DNA from 3 places in the Bacillus sp. JJ864 genome. Region 3 is predicted to be linked to each of the others. Evidence: riboswitches for the same ligand, from Rfam matches in the RefSeq annotation. Region 3 holds a riboswitch; each other region holds the start of a gene.

Region 1 (5,612 bases), on a different contig from region 3:
TCGACTGCTTTAAAGAATCAGCTTGTGCTTTCCCACGTCCTTCTGCTAATGCTTCTGCAAAATTAGCAAACAAAACAGTGAATAATAGAATAAGAGAAACCGTTATATTGAACCACCCTGGGATACTACTAGATCCATTAGGTAAAAATGATAAAATTAATGTTAGGAAAAACCCTATTTCCACCACGAACATAATCGGATTTTTCACCATCACTCGCGGATTCAATTTTGCAAAAGATTCTTTTATCGCATTTGTAATAATGTCACGATCCATCGTTTTTGCTTGTCTTACTTCATTTTCGACTTCCGTTTTTGGTGATACAATCGATTGATTCGGTTGTTTATCTTTTACCACTACAGGTTTCATCATGTACCCTCCATTACTTCAATGTAAGAAATTCTGCAATTGGTCCTAACACTAACATTGGGAAGAACGTTAATGCCCCTACAATTACAATTGTTCCAATGAAAATACCGCCAAATAAACCGTTATCTGTTCGGAATGTTCCGATTGTTTCTGGTACTACCGTTTTCTCTTTTAATGAAGCCGCTACAGCGAGCATTGTAATTAAGCTAAAGTAACGCCCTGAGAACATCACGATACCAGTTGTAATATTCCAAAACGCCGTATTGTCTGCCAAACCTTCAAAACCGGAACCGTTATTCGCTGCCGAAGAAGTATATTCATATACAACTTGTGTCAAACCATGAAAACCGGAGTTTGAAATAGCATCTGTTCCGAGATGAGTTGAAAGAGCTAATGCTGAAAATCCTAAAATCAGTAAAGGATGAAATAGTATTGTTACCGCAATTAATTTCATTTCCTTTCCTTCAATCTTCTTCCCTAAAAATTCTGGTGTACGTCCCACCATTAATCCCGATATAAAGACCGCGATGATTGCGTACATAATAATATTGATAAATCCTGCACCGACCCCGCCGTATACTGTATTTAACATCATATTTACAAGTGGTACGAGTCCTCCGATTGGTGTCAACGTATCATGCATTGTATCAACAGCACCTGTTTCCGCTGCAGTTGTTACTGTTGCGTATAGTGAAGAAAATACGGTTCCAAAGCGGACTTCTTTTCCTTCTACGCTGCCTTGAGTATGCTGCATTCCCATTTCATTTAACGCTGGGTTTCCATGTAACTCTGACGTTACAATTGTTGTAAACCCCATTAAAAATACGATGAATAAAGAAACGAAAAGAACGCGTCCTTGTTTTTTATTCCCTACCATTCTTCCGTATGTGAATGGTAAAGCTGTTGGTAACAGCATCATAAGCATCATTTGTAAAATGTTACTGATTTGACCTGGGTTTTCAAATGGATGCGTTGAGTTTGCCCCGAAAAATCCTCCGCCGTTGTTCCCTAATTCCTTAATAGAAACGAAAGAAGCAACCGGACCACGTAATATACTTTGTTTCACACCTTCAATTGTATGAGCTGTAACTGCTCCTTCTAACGTTTGCGGTACACCAAGTGCAACGAAGATCAATGCTGCTATAAATGCAATTGGGAGAAAAACTCTCGTTAAAGCACGTGTAAAATCTACGAAGAAATTTCCAAGTTCTCTCCCTGCTAAACCTCTTATAAAAGCCATTACAATCGCTAATGTTGTTGCTGGTGCTGTAAACATTAAAAACGTAATTCCGATTAATTGTGATAAGTACGAAACACCATTTTCACCGCTGTAATGCTGTAAATTTGTATCTGCCATAAAACTAATCGCTGTATTAAAAGCCAGTGTAGGTTCCATCCCCTCAACATGAGCTGGATTTAATGGCAATACACCTTGCAGGCGAAGTATGAAATAAACAACAACAATCATAAATCCATTAAGCGCAACTAATGATAATGCGTATTGCTTCCAACTCTGGTTATAAGGTTTCACACCGGAAATTTTTAAAATAATATTTTCAAAAGGTCCGAACACTCTATCCAATTTGCTATTTCCTTGAAACGCCTTCTCTAAATAAATCCCGGTTGGCTTTGCAACAAGAACAAATAATAACATTGTGACCAAAACGGCAATCCAAATCATAATAAACCTTTCCCCCTAATTAAAACTTTTCTGGATTTAATAGCGCATAAACTAAGTACACAGTAAGTAAAGCAACAATAATTGATACTGCAATAGTCATTGCTTCTTCCCTTCCTTCACAACATGATCCGACCATCTTGCAAGACCAATCATTGATCCAACTAACACAATTAAAATTCCTATCATAGCGATATCTAACATTCTTCATCCCTCACTAAATGTAAAATTTTACCATCGAAAGCATAAAAAAGAACACTGAGGATCTACTCAGTGTTCGAAAATGAACAACACAAAAGTAAACCTCCTCTCCAAACGCTTACGAGGTTAGCTGTCGGATTCGGGCCTAAAGAGTAGCCCTACTTTCATCATGAAAGATTCACCCCAAGTGACAATGCACAAAATTGGTTCCCCCGCTCCATTTCTGGACTCAGCGATATCAGGTTGTTTTTTGGAAATTTTATGAACAATTTATGAATGTAAATATACTCCTCTACATTTCGCTTGTAAAGAGGTAAAATAACGAAAATATAAAAATATAAGACCTTTTAAACGCTTACATTGAGGATAAATACATCTTTATCATCTTTTTTCTTTGATTTTCTTCCTTTTTCATTATGTATACGTTCTTTTACAAGTGAAAAAAGAAGATTATCTCAATAAATCAAATACAACAGGACCCGTTTTCCTCCCTTTGTTTGAAACCTCGCACGTGGCAAAAAAAGGCCCTGACCGCTTCTATGCACGGCCAGGACCTCTCTCTAAAAAATGCAGTTTTATACCTTTTTTTCAACATGCACATCACTGCCACGCTGAATTCAATAGGACCCGCTACTTTGCTTGCTCCCTCTGTTTTATACTTCGCGCGTGGCACAAAAGGCCCTGACCGCTTCTATGCACGGCCAGAGCCTCTCGCCCATCTAAAAAAGAGGTTTTCATGCTAGTTTTTCAATTCATATTGATAAATAACCTTCTAAACTATAAAAAAGACCGTAAGTTACGACCTCGAATATATACTTGCACCAATTCTGCATGCTGCTTCTCATATTCGATAATATCTTGTTCTAAATATAAACGGATATCTTCTGGCGGAAGAATCACATATGGCTTCGGAAAGAATGGATCATGTTCTGCTAATTCATGTACTCGTTCTAACGATAGTGCCCAGCGCTTTGCTAACTCGCGGCAAAGTAATACTTTCATCGTTTCTTTCATATCCGATTCCTCCGCCCCTACTCTAAAGTCAAAAACGAAATATTATCACAAGTTGTAAACACCACTAATTTAATTCCAATCGTTTCATAGAGGTGCTTTGGATATTGTTTATTTCGCGTGACAACTGTAATAGGCGCGGTAAAAGAAGAGCGAATACGTTCAGCGAAGAAGCTAATTGTAGACAATTCATCTCCTAGTAAAATCGCTTTGTTAATTCCTTTGCATATGTTCACAATCATGCTCGGATCATCCGGACAACAATATGCTTGTTGAAACCCACATGCTTTCACTTCACTTACCACATGCTCACTTGCTGCAAAAATGACCATTTCACTTTGAAACGGTGCTAAATCCTTTAAACTCTTTACTTTCGCAGCTTCTCCTACACAAATGAGCGTGTACTCTTTTTCCTTATCCATGCACTAGATCCTCCTTCACATAAAAGAATTTTTCAGTATAGATTAAAATTCTCTTATGCTAGTCGGATCGATGAATTGATGTATTCACTTGCACCATCCTCTCTCAACACGCTTACGAAGTTAGCTGTCGGATTCGGGCTTTGAGAGTAGCCCTACCTTCGAAAAAGGATTCACCCCAAGTGACAATGCACAAAGTTGGTTCCCCCGCTCCAAAGTCTGGATTAAGCGTTCTTAAAAATAGATTCTGGCTGATATATTACTCCTAATTTTGGAAAAAGTAAACATGAAAAAAGCCAATTTTTTTAATTGGCTTTTCTAAAAATATATATATTTATGCACGTATATTTCTACGTCCATACGCAAAATGGTTCGTTGGTCCGTGACCGCTGCCTATGTTCAGCTCATCTTCAATTGCTATACTAATAAAGTTCTTCGCTTCACGAACTGCATCTACAGTTTCGCAACCTTTCGCGAGTCCTGCTGTTACAGCTGCGGCAAACGTACAACCGCTTCCGTGTGTTTGTATCGACGCAATCCGTTTACTTCTATACTCCATAAACTCATTTCCATCAAACAATAAATCAATTACTTCATTCCCTTGATACGCTGCATGTCCGCCTTTCATCACGACAAACTTCGCACCTAAATCATGCAATCTTTTCGCAGCTTCTTTACTGTCTTCAATCGTATGAATCTTCATTCCTGTTAATACTTCTGCTTCAGGAACATTTGGCGTAATTACCGTTGCAAGCGGCAATAAATGTTCTTGTAATGCTGCTACAGCTTCTTGTTGTAATAACGATGCTCCGCCTTTTGCGATCATAACAGGGTCTAGTACAATATTATTCCATGAAAATGATTTAATATTTTCAGCTACGATTTTAATAATCTCACTACTAAATAACATCCCAAGTTTCACTGCATCTGGCGTTAAATCCGTACCGATAGAATGTAACTGCTTTTCAATTCCTTCTACAGGAACAGGATACACCCCTTGTACACCAAGCGTATTTTGGGCCGTAATCGTTGTAATAGCTGTCATTCCGTACACACCGAGCTCTTGAAATGTTTTTAAATCTGCTTGAATCCCCGCACCGCCGCCGCTATCAGAGCCAGCAATCGTTAATGCTTTATTCACTCTCATTTCACTCACCCTTTTTAACCAAAGTAACGATGATAAATCGTTTTTGCTTCCGCTATATCCTTTGTCCCATGCACAAGCACACGGCCGTCTTGAAATGCTACTAACCGTTTATTCTCAACAGAAAACGATAATAAATACGGATTCACTGTTAAATCCGTTACACGGTTTTGCAGCAGATTTTTATACATAGACAAATGAATCTGCTCTTTATGCGGCGGACGAATTTGTACTGTATTTCTACCGCATAAAACAGCCGCCCTGGAAGTATTCTCCTTGCTTAAATACGGATAAACGGCTTCTTCTCCGCACGATAAGCAGTGCTTGTTTCGCAACTTTTGTACATTCATGCATGAATATTCATTTTTCCACACATCAAATGACACAAGCCCCTCACGAAGTGCCTCGTAATCTTCTACTAAAACCTTTAATGCTTCCGCAACTTGATGTGAGACAACAATAGATACAGCAGGCGAAATAATCCCCGCTGTATCACATGTCACTCCCCCAAGCGGGATCGACTGCAATAAACAAGATAGGCACGGCGTCTTTCCTGGTAAAATCGTATAAGAAAGACCGTAACTCCCAACACAAGCTCCGTAAATCCATGGAATAGAATGCTTTTGCGATATATCATTTACAATAAACCGTGTCTCAAAGTTATCTGTTGCATCGATGATGAGATTTACACCTGTAACAAGTTCTTCTAGTTCTTCTGCTGTTACATCTTGCACATAAGTTTCTACAACTACATCGCTATTAATGGCTTGTAAGCGCCGCTTAGCTGCCACT
Region 2 (5,612 bases), on a different contig from region 3:
CGTGATTTTGTAAACTACTAATATTACTAATCACAAACTTCTGCAAAATGTTTCCGATCTTTTCTTCATCGACAATATTCATAAAGGATTTAAGCGTAAACTGTAAAAATCCATCTACTTTTATATTTTCCATCGCTTTCATGCCTAAACTTCCAAGCTGATAACGTGCTTCGTCTTGAGCTGTCCACTCTTTTGCTTTCACTAACATATAATCAAGTGTTTTTTCATCATATTCTTGTACAACTAATTGATCAATAAGGACTTGCAGTATATTTTCTGTGTTAATCGTATGCAAATACGTTTTTAATTCTTTTTCAATTACAGTAGCTAATTTTTCAGTATTAATTTGAAGGATTGCTTTTTCAGCAATTGTAACAATCCCTTTTTTCACGCTATCCGATTGTAACTCTCTTTCTGCAATTTGTAATACTACTTGTGCTAACTGCATCTCTTTTACTTTATTTGTTATACTTTCTTTCGTCAGCCAATCATTTTCCAGTGTGGAAACAAGTCCTTTCGTAATTCGTTTCCGATTTTTTGGTAGCAACGCTGTATGCGGAATTGGGATTCCCATCGGATGACGAAACAGTGCCGTAACTGCAAACCAATCGGCAAGCCCGCCTACTAAACCAGCTTCAAATCCACCTTGTATAATTCCACCTGCTACTGTTCCTTGAAACGGGAGTGTTGCGGCAAACCCCACTCCCATTACTCCAAGTGAAATTCCCGCTATATATTTTGATTGTAATGACATTCCATTTGCACATCCTTCTTTATGTAGAGTAAACTTTTCAATCTATAAAGCAATTACATTCTTCAACAAAAGCATATATCTATACTATAATGAATGCCATTAGAAACAACAAAGAATTCATTATAAAAACGAGAGGCTGACGCGCCCCTCGTCTTTATAATTTTATGATATTGTTAAAAATTCGGCAATTGGTCCAAGCACAAGCACCGGTAAAAATGTTAAAGCACCTACGATGAATATCGTACCAAGTAAAATCCCGCCAAACAAACGACTGTCGGTATGGAACGTACCAATCGTTTCAGGTACAATTTTTTTCTTTTTGAGTCCAACTGCAGCAGCAAGCATCGTAATGATACTAAAATAACGGCCAATATACATAACGAGACCTGTTGAAATATTCCAAAACGGTGTATTATCATTTAATCCTTCAAATCCGGAGCCATTATTCACAGCAGACGATGTATATTCGTATATAACTTGTGTTAAACCGTGAAAACCAGGATTCGAAATGCTATCTGTTCCGAAATGTGTTGAAAAGGCAATTGCTGCAGCGCCAAGAATAAGTAATGGCTGAGACACAATGGTAATAGCGATTAATTTCATTTCTTTTCCTTCTAATTTTTTATTAAGAAACTCTGGCGTACGTCCTACCATTAATCCAGCCAAAAATACGGCAATCATTGCATACATGATCACGTTCATGAATCCAACTCCAATCCCGCCAAATACAGTTCCTAAAAGCATATTTACGAGCGGGACCATTCCTCCAATTGGTGTTAACGTATCATGTGTAGTATTCACGCCCCCTGTCCCCGAAGCGCTTGTAACAGTTGCATATAAAGCAGAAGATATAACGCCAAGACGCATTTCTTTCCCTTCCATATTTCCTTGTGAACTTTCTATACCAATTTGATTTAATAGCGGATTTCCTTTCAATTCAGATAAGGCAAGTGTAGAAAACCCAACGATAAACAAAATAAGCATCGATACAAAAAACATTCTTCCTTGTTTCCGATTTCCAACCATTCGTCCGTATACAAACGGAAATGCCATTGGAATTAACATTTGCAGCATCATTTGCAGCACATTACTAATCATATTTGGGTTTTCAAAAGGATGTGCGGAAACTGTTCCAAAGAAACCGCCGCCATTATCTCCAAGTTCTTTAATAGCTAGTAAAGACGCTACTGGCCCGCGGGGAATTACCTGTTCCGTCCCTTCTAACGTTTTTGCGATAATTGTAGAATCTAACGTCTGCGGTGTTCCTAGTGCTAGAAAAATGAGCGAAGCTACAAATGAAATTGGTAACAATACCCTTATAATAGATTGAGCAAAATCAACAAAGAAGTTCCCAATTTTTTTACCTGCTAGCACACGAATAAACGTAATCCCAATCGCCATTGAAGTTGCAGGTGCTGCAAACATCATAAACGTTATCCCAGCCATTTGAGAGAAATAAGATAAATTACTTTCGCCCCCATAATGTTGTAGATTCGCGTTTGTCATAAACGTAATGGCTGTATGAAACGCTAACGTCGGCTCCATTCCCGGAAAATGATTTGGATTTAACGGTAACATCCCCTGTAACCGAAATATAGAATACACAACAAGAATAAAAAATAGATTCGTAATAATTAAACAAAACAAATAGCGCTTCCAGCTTTGACTATAGCCTTTAATGTCCGCTACTTTAAACAAAATTTTTTCTAGCGGACCAAATACCTTTTGAAATGGTCCCTTTTGCTGAAAAACATTGTATATGTAATCCCCCATCGGTTTTGCGACAACTACAAACAGACAAATTGTAATTAGACTTGTAAGCCAACTCACTCTTTTCCTCTCCTCTGTTATCTCTATATTTTTCTCCATTAAATATAGAGATAAGTTTAATTGTAAATTTTTACCATAGAGAGAATAAAAGAAAACACTAGGCCGCACCTAGTGTTTTTTACACACAAGTCCCCCCTCTCAAAACGCTGACGAGGTTAGCTGTCGGATTCGGACCTTGAGAGTAGCCCTACCTAAAAAGGATTCACCCCGAGTGACAAAGCACAAAATTGGTTCCCCCGCTCCTAAGTGGATTAAGCGATATTCGGCTGTAAAATTTTCCATTTGTCTGTTAATATACTCTTCTAAACTCTTATTGTAAAGAGAGAAAATACAAAAAAGAAAACTTCCCTTAACGAAAGTTTTCCTTCCACATACTACTCTCAATAAACCGCCACTACAAAAATAAAAGCGATATACAAACAAAGTGGACTGTATAACCACGTATCATACACCGAAAATTTTGTTCCCTTTACTTTTTTAAAGAATCCAACGTACTTCATATCACCAACTGCACGTAATAAGAAAACCCCAACTAAAACCATACATCCCCATTTTGTATAACGACTCGGATTCCAGAAATCCAAGTATCCACTTTGCGCTAATAGAATCATAGCAAAACATAGAATGGCAAGTGCCACTGCAAAAGTTCCTATTTTCCGCGGAACAAAAGCATATTCGTCGCTGTCCTTTTTCATCGGAAGAACAACCTTGCTTCCCCAAGACCCGCCACATCCCCAGTACATATGAATAAGGCTGATGAACACGAGTATGCTCGCACCTAAAATGATGAAAAATGATGCCATTGTATTCCCTCCTACTTGTACTTATGAAAAAATTTTTTCTCTTACTTTTCTATAGCCTATATAAGGAAACTATATAATGAAGAACTTTTCCTCATAACTTACGGATAGGACTAAAAAGTGCAATCATAACTTCCATAACCTTTGCAGCTGCTGCCAATGCAAATACTGCAACTGGATTATAAGCAGAAATGATCCCACCTACTAAAGCACCCAATGGCATAGCTAGACGAGTAAGTACTCGTGAGAAGCCAAGAACCCTTCCTTGCATATCGGTAGGCACTGTTTCTTGCCGGATTGATGCTACGATCGTGTTCCAAGCTATATTACAGATCATTGCAACGCCAAAAGCAATACCAGGTGCTAGCCAATATTTGCTCCAGATTGCATAAGTTAAGCCGATAGTACCTATACCTAGAAGAACAGGGATAAGAATTCCGCGTCGAATGTACCTTTCAAGTGGGACTGCAATCATGCTCCCTAAAAGTCCTCCAACTCCAATTAAAGTATAATTATAACCGCTTTGTTCAGCAGTTAAATGTAATGTTGAAAGCAAGTAATACATAAATACTCCTAGTACAGCACTGGCACCAAAATTACCAACCATAGCTTGTAGGGATAAAGCAAGGTTTAGCCGATTATTCGTCAGCCATTTCAGTCCTTCTTTCATATCTCTTGTTATGCCTTGTAATACATTACCTTCTCTAACGATGGCCTTATTTCCTCCTAATTCAGGTAAGAGTAATACTACAATTAAAGTAGCGGAAAAGGAGAAGACATTTAACCAAAGCGCGTTAAATCCTCCTATTATGACGATTGTCATTCCTGCCAATGTTGGACCTGCTAAACTAGCAATCTGATTAACCATTTGATATGCCGAATTCGCTTTTGTTAACTTTTGACCTGCAATATACGGAATTGCTGTAACAGTAGCTACATCAAATAACATGGATAAGACAGCTAAAATAAAAGAAATAACGTATAGATGCCAGAGTTGGAGAACCTCCAAAAAATGGAGAATTGGAACTAGTCCTACCAAGAACATACTTCCTAAATCAGCTATCCACATTAACCTTCGTCGATTACAGCGGTCTACCATTACGCCAACGATAGGACCAAATAAAACAATAGGTAATACACTAGTAGCAAAAAGCGAACTCATAACTATTGCAGAACCAGTCAACTCATAAGCAATTCAAGGAAGCGCAAACGTATAAAGAGCGTCACCGAGCCGAGAAATTAGTATACTAGAAACAAAAACCATATAAGAACTAGGTAAATGTGTGACTCTTGCTAACCACTTTTCACTAGTTCCATTCGAGGGCAACGATGAGTTGAACTTTCTTTCTTTTTTAAGGGTCAATCTTAGTCCTCCTTTCTGTATATAAATGTTATAACTTATTTAAATATCGCTATTCAGACAGGAATCACAAAATATTTCCGAATCTTACAAATTCTATTCTTAGTTTAACATAATTTTGAGTGAATCCCCTTACTCCAAAGATAGTGTAGCTAGACAGCATATGATAAGAAAATTTTGGAATATAAAACTACTATTTTTTTTGCGAAAAAAGGAGTCCTTCCCTAAATCAACGAATTTGTTAATTACAACCTAAAACAAAAAATGACTGAAGGTGACTGGATGGTAATTTATATCGCATTATTACGAGGTATTAACGTAAGTGGACACAATAAAATTAAGATGGCTGAATTGAGACATACCCTGGAAACGATGGGCCTTAGCCAGGTTCAAACGTATATTCAAACTGGCAATGTCCTTTTCAAATCGGAGGAGGATCCAGAATCGCTACGCCTCCGAATCGAGGATGGAATCAGAACCAATTTTGGCATTTCAATCACCGTTGTCTTAAGAACAGCCGAGGAACTGGAGCGGATCATTGCAGATTGCCCATATGCAGATGTCCCTCTAGCTAAAGGAGAAAGCATTCACGTTTCCGTATTGACAGAAGCACCGCCGCAGAAGGTGGTTGATTTATTGGTAAGCAGTGAACGTAATAACGATGAATACCATATCCACGGACGTGAAATTTACTTCTTGTTCCGTCAAAGCATCTTGGATTCCAAGCTGGCAAAAAATATGCAAAAACTTGGAAATACGGCAACAACGCGTAACTGGAATACGATCAACAAAGTATCCGCGTTAGTAAAAGCAATGCAAGTTTGACGTAAATAAACATGTTCGAATTTTATGGTCAGAACCCTATAGG
Region 3 (5,612 bases):
GTGTAAGCTGACTAGAAATTTGATTATATTTTGCTTGTACAGATTGTAAATTATCTTGACGTTTCTTTAAGTTTTCTTGTAAATCAGCTTGTGCTTTTGCTAATTTTTGTTTATCGCCCTCTAAAGACTTTTCTTTTTCATCAATTATCTTTTTATCGGCTTCAATTTGGCGAAGATCTTGTTCTTGTAAACGAAGAATCTCTTTATCTGCATCCATAATCGTAGAAACTGCAGTCATACGTTGCAGGAAATCTGCAATGTTTTTTGAATCTACAATTACTTCTACTACTAAACTTACATTTGAGCTGTCTTGAACAGAGACCATACGTTTTTTCATAATATCTTTACGCATAAGTACTTTTTCTTCTAAATTAATAATCTCTTGCTTTTTTTGCTCAATTTGTTTATGCGTTTCATTAATTTTACGCTGAATTGCATCTTGTTCTTCTTTATTTTTTGTAATTGTATTATTTAAGTCCGTTAATTCTTTTTGAATTCCTTCAATGTCTTTCATTACAGCTTGTTTTTCTTGTTCCTTTTGCTGCATGTCATTATTGTTATTTTGCAATTGCTGCTGCATGTTGTTTAATTTCTCGTCGTTTGACTCAGCTTTTACAGCAACTGTACCACTGAAACAAATAAATCCAGCTAATACAAGACTACTGATACGCTTAAAATAGTTCATAATCCGACTCCCTTCTCTTACATTTATACATGATTTGTTTTACAGTTTGTTTACAAACTCATTAAATACAGTTTATTTTTCATGACGAAATATAACGAATCATGAAAAAATTGTAATAAACTTATTCAAATATTTTTTAATTTTTATATAGATATATTTAAAAATAATGCTACAATTTCAATATAAAGTGAAAAATTTCTAAGTAGGGAGTTTCCTTATTCTTCATTGAACAAATCGGACTCTTATAATCAGTTTTCTAGTTATTCCTTTTTATTTATCTGAATTTTGGGATATTTTACCACCACTTGCAAGCAGCAGGATAAAATGAACTTTAAAAAATCTCACTACCTATTATGAAAATAAAATTACAGAAGCTTGGAGAGAAGACTATGTTTACAAAAAGCAAATCACTGGAAAAAGAAATTGCTCAGTTACAAAATCAAGTACAGGAATTAGAACATCAGTTACATGAGAAAGAACAAGAACACAAAAAGGTCATCACTTCATTACATGGAAACGTCTTAGCTATTGTCAGTGAACATGAAGAAGTCAATCGCCAACATCATACGCTACAAAATCTAGTTCAACAGTTAAGTGACTGTTTTAACAGCGTAACGACAAGTACAAACCGTTCCAACGAGCTGAACAATGATATGCTTCACAAAGAACAAGGGCTTATTCAAGCTATTGAAGAAATTGTAACATGTTCAAATGAAGGAAAAGATTCCGTTCATGGGTTACTTACTGTTATTAACAAATTAGGTGAGCAGTCACAACGTACGTCTAATAGTATGAATCACTTAAGTGAGCGCTCAAAAGAAATTGAACAAATTGTTGAAGTGATTCAAAATATTGCTGCTCAAACAAACTTACTTGCTTTAAATGCAAGCATTGAAGCTGCTCGTGCTGGTGAACATGGAAAAGGATTTGCAGTCGTTGCCAACGAAGTTCGAAAACTTGCTGAAAGCACTGCTGAAAGTACAAAAAATATTGGAGATTTAACAAAGAAAATTCAAGAAGAAATTGAAAAAGCATATGAAAATACAAAAGATAATCTTCACCTTGTTGATGAAGGTGTTGAAGTAAGCGCAGATACAAATGCAAAAATTGAAAACATCTTAACGATGGTACAAACATTACAAACAGGCGCTACAAATGTGATTGAATCAATCGAACAGCAAAAACATTGTAACGAAGACGTATTACGTGAGTTTACAAAAACACAACACATGTTCAAAAAAGTAAATGATACTCTAGTAAAACATATCAATGACTCTCAAAAAGTAGATACAAAATTATCTACAAGTCTAGAAGCACTAATTTGAACAAAGAAATAATAGAAAGCCTGAATCGATAGGTTCAGGCTTTTCATTATTCTGTATCTCACTTCATTTTTTGTAAAAAATTGTCGTTATCCTTACATTTACTCTGTTTTTTCTGAATAGTATTATATTTTATATAAAGTGAAACTTTAATCAGTGGGGGTTTTCTTCATCCCCCACTGATTATCAGCCCTCACCAATCGGGCTTTTACGGGCAGTTTATCTCCCACCTAACTTCTTTAGAAAAGCGGAAGCGGCTCGCTCAGAATCGCAGGACGCCCGCGCCCCTGACAGAGAGGCGCTTTTTGCCTCGTCCGAGGGGGCGAAACGACCGGAGATTCTAGCCGCTAGAGCTGGACAACAAAGAAATGTGGAAGTGGCTCGTCCAGAATGTGAGGGGGATGGAGCTTCTGACGTAGAGGTGTTTTTTACCTCGTAGGAAGAAGCGAAGCCACCGAACATTCTAGCCACTGGAACTGGACAATGCTTTTGCAGAATTTTGAGGTGGGAGTATTACTGCCCACGAATAGCGGGATAAATACTTTTTGCTGAATCCGTATGGAACGGAGGAACCGTTATTGTAAGCAATGGCTTACTAGGGGTGAATCATAACAGTAGGGTACCCTTCAAGGCCCGAACCCGACAGCTAACTTCGTAAGCATAACTGGAGGGATTACTTATGTTATGACTGAAGAAAAACGATACTTATCTTATTACTTTACTACTAAGAAAAAGAGGGATCCGTTATGTTCATTGTGACCAACATGCTTTATATAAAAAGAAATTGCGAAAAAGAAGTACTAACAACATTACAACAATATTACCCAACTCCTAATACGCTAGGTTTTATTAATATAGAAGTTTCCTATACAAAACATGAGAGGGATCATACAGAATTCTTCATTCGCACATTATGGAAAACGCAAGAGGATTATCGGGAATGGCTCACTTATAAAAAGAAATCTACTACTATTACGTGGCAGCAGCAAATTCAACCGTATATCATTTCTTCCAAGTCCAATGCAGCTCAGCTCCATCAGTAAACTAACAAAAAAAGCATGGAAGTCATATAACTTCCATGCTTTTTAAAATTAATATACTTTCTTTTCCTGACAGTATAAGTGAATCACATGTTCATTTTTCTGAAACACATCATGTGTTATATTAACAATGCTAAAATTACGTTTTTCTTGCTCTTTCTCATCTTTAAAAAAGACTTGTTCTCCTTCTTTAAATTGCCATGCACTAGTAAACGTTGTTACATACTCTCCATTTACTAAAAACATTTCATATTTCATCATTTGTGACCTCCCCCTTATCCCCGAATCAATTCTCAAAATTACTCTCATGCCATATCTAAATTATAAGCTGTTTAAAATGGAATTCAATATTATTCTAAACACTAAGTAGGATAACTATAGTTCTTATGGAAGTATCACTTTATGCCTTCATTAAACAAAAACATTTTTGCCAAATATGGATTTAAAAACATTGCTGTTGGATCTACTATTTGCCTCACCTCTAAAAAATCATGCAATTTTGGATATACTTGTTGCAACGTATCATATGTCATTGTATGCATTTTCCCCCAATGCGGACGTCCTTCATACTTTTGAAAAATCCGTTCTACTGCTTGAAAATAAGGAGTGTACTGCATCCCTTTGTACATATGAACCGCAATATAAGCAGAATCTCTTCCATATGACGGACTAAGCCAAATATCATCTCCTTTTGCATAGCGACATTCAATAGGAAAATGTACTTGAAATTTTTTTTCGTGAATGAGATGATAAATTTCCACTACTGCTTCTTTCATAGATTCTGCTGGAATACTATATTCCATCTCATAGAAACGGACATTACGAGCAGTTGTAAACACCTTATAACTTGGACCTACGATTTTGGTATTTGGTACTCCCTTTGCTGATAATTGACTAACACTTTTACTTATGGAAGGAAAAAAGCGACAGCTCTCTGATAACAATGCAAAAGCCATATTTTCGATTAAAGCTGTTTTGAGTTTATGCCACTTTAGTTCTCCTCCAACTTCTTTCGTTACGTTTGTAATTTTCACTTGAACATCTTCAGAATATGGAAAGATAAAGAATTCAAAATGACGATTCTTCTTATATTCTTCCAATTTACTCATAACAGTAGCAAATGATTCTTTTTTACTTTCATAAGCAAGAGAATATGCTGGAATGACTTTTAATTTAACTTTTACAATAATACCTAGCATACCAAGTGACAATTGAAACCCCTTCCAATATTGTGGATATTCTTTTTCGGAACACGTGATCACTTCTCCTGATGCAAGAACAGCTGTTACTTCCACAACTTGTGTTGCTAAATTTCCCAATGAAATCCCCGTTCCATGCGTTCCTGTACTAATTGCCCCAGCAATAGACTGTGCATCAATATCCCCTAAATTCTCTTGTGCATATCCGTTCTCTTGTAATATTTCACCTAGCTGAGACAGCTTTGTACCTGCCCATACTTCTACGATTAATGTTTGTGGATCAATCTCGCTAATCCCTTGTAATTCATCTAAAGAAATTAAAATCTCTTCCGTTTGAACAAGTGGTGTAAACGAATGCCCCGAACCAACTACACGAATACGCTTTCCAACTTCTTTTGCAAATTTTACAGCCTGAGCAACCCCTTCAATGCTTTTCGGATACATCGTATGCTGCGGTACTCCTTGTACATTCCCTGTCCAATTTCGCCACTGTCGTCCCCTTATAGAAAGCATTGTCCATCCCCCCGATATGTTCGATACTTTCCTACTACTTCACCACCAGAAATACGATATAAAAAAGAAAATCTTTCACATAGCTCCCCTGCTTTACTATGCCGAAACACAATCCCCTCCCCCATTCTTAATTGCTCTGTTCCTTCATAGTAAACAGGTGTTTGCACTTCACCTGCTCCTTCTAATGGAAGTAATTTTGCATCGCTTGGCATATACGGCTGCGGTTGCTTATCCTTTCCAGTCATTCCCGATGCAATATATCCTCCACCTAAACAGGTATAAACATGGGGTTCTGGCTGACGGACAATTGGTAATACAAATCCAACTGCTGGCTCAAATGCAATGTCTTTATAATAGTCAAAAAGTAGCGGAGAATAAAAAGCAGACCCAACCGTAATTTCTGTAACAGACTCATCTTGAACGGTTGTCTTTATACTCCCTGTTCCTCCGCCATTTACAAAACGTAATGAAATTCCTTTTTGCCCTAATGCTTGTACAATTAACCCTCGTCTGTTTGCAACTTCTCTTACTGAACGTCTTTTTAAATAAGAAACCACTTTATTTTGGAAGTTTTGTTTTGGTACATTATCCCCTACACCTGCAATCTGTGCTTCATAACCCATAACACCATCTATTTTCAAACAAGATGATTGTAAAACCCTATCAACTACTGGTAATACTTGTTCTACAGTACGTAAAGGAGACCGTTTTACTCCAAAATGAAAGCCCAAAAAACGACTGCTCATATCAATATCAAAACAAATACGAAACGTTCCTTCTACTTGCAATGCAATATGCTCCAAATACAGAATGTGCTCTTCGCAATCTACCATGCAAGTAATCTTGTATCCTT

The links. Region 3 has a riboswitch for cyclic di-AMP ahead of V7024_RS10235 (antibiotic biosynthesis monooxygenase). Riboswitches for the same ligand answer to the same signal wherever they lie in the genome.
Region 1: linked by a shared signal. The riboswitch ahead of V7024_RS15045 (hypothetical protein) and the one ahead of V7024_RS10235 (antibiotic biosynthesis monooxygenase) in region 3 are both predicted to bind cyclic di-AMP.
Region 2: linked by a shared signal. The riboswitch ahead of kdpA (potassium-transporting ATPase subunit KdpA) and the one ahead of V7024_RS10235 (antibiotic biosynthesis monooxygenase) in region 3 are both predicted to bind cyclic di-AMP.

Annotation. Positions count from the first base shown of each region.
Region 1 covers NZ_JBALLY010000091.1:12,615-18,226, reverse strand. The annotation lists gene kdpB (potassium-transporting ATPase subunit KdpB) at 1-367, opposite strand, end outside; gene kdpA (potassium-transporting ATPase subunit KdpA) at 381-2,048, opposite strand; gene kdpF (K(+)-transporting ATPase subunit F) at 2,068-2,148, opposite strand; gene V7024_RS15055 (signal peptide protein) at 2,145-2,249, opposite strand; cyclic di-AMP (ydaO/yuaA leader) riboswitch at 2,348-2,491, opposite strand; gene V7024_RS15050 (hypothetical protein) at 3,024-3,260, opposite strand; gene V7024_RS15045 (hypothetical protein) at 3,278-3,679, opposite strand; cyclic di-AMP (ydaO/yuaA leader) riboswitch at 3,773-3,917, opposite strand; gene thiD (bifunctional hydroxymethylpyrimidine kinase/phosphomethylpyrimidine kinase) at 4,011-4,832, opposite strand; gene V7024_RS15035 (thiazole biosynthesis adenylyltransferase ThiF) at 4,838-5,612, opposite strand, start outside.
Region 2 covers NZ_JBALLY010000032.1:17,539-23,150, forward strand. The annotation lists gene V7024_RS06355 (DUF445 domain-containing protein) at 1-754, opposite strand, end outside; gene kdpA (potassium-transporting ATPase subunit KdpA) at 917-2,623, opposite strand; cyclic di-AMP (ydaO/yuaA leader) riboswitch at 2,713-2,852, opposite strand; gene V7024_RS06365 (DUF3995 domain-containing protein) at 2,965-3,387, opposite strand; partial or broken gene V7024_RS06370 (MFS transporter) at 3,479-4,648, opposite strand; gene V7024_RS06375 (DUF1697 domain-containing protein) at 5,027-5,569, shown strand.
Region 3 covers NZ_JBALLY010000056.1:1,496-7,107, forward strand. The annotation lists gene V7024_RS10225 (PcsB-like coiled-coil domain-containing protein) at 1-685, opposite strand, end outside; partial or broken gene V7024_RS24420 (methyl-accepting chemotaxis protein) at 1,492-2,010, shown strand; cyclic di-AMP (ydaO/yuaA leader) riboswitch at 2,544-2,683, shown strand; gene V7024_RS10235 (antibiotic biosynthesis monooxygenase) at 2,754-3,050, shown strand; gene V7024_RS10240 (hypothetical protein) at 3,099-3,305, opposite strand; gene V7024_RS10245 (D-arabinono-1,4-lactone oxidase) at 3,443-4,759, opposite strand; gene V7024_RS10250 (amino acid deaminase/aldolase) at 4,747-5,612, opposite strand, start outside.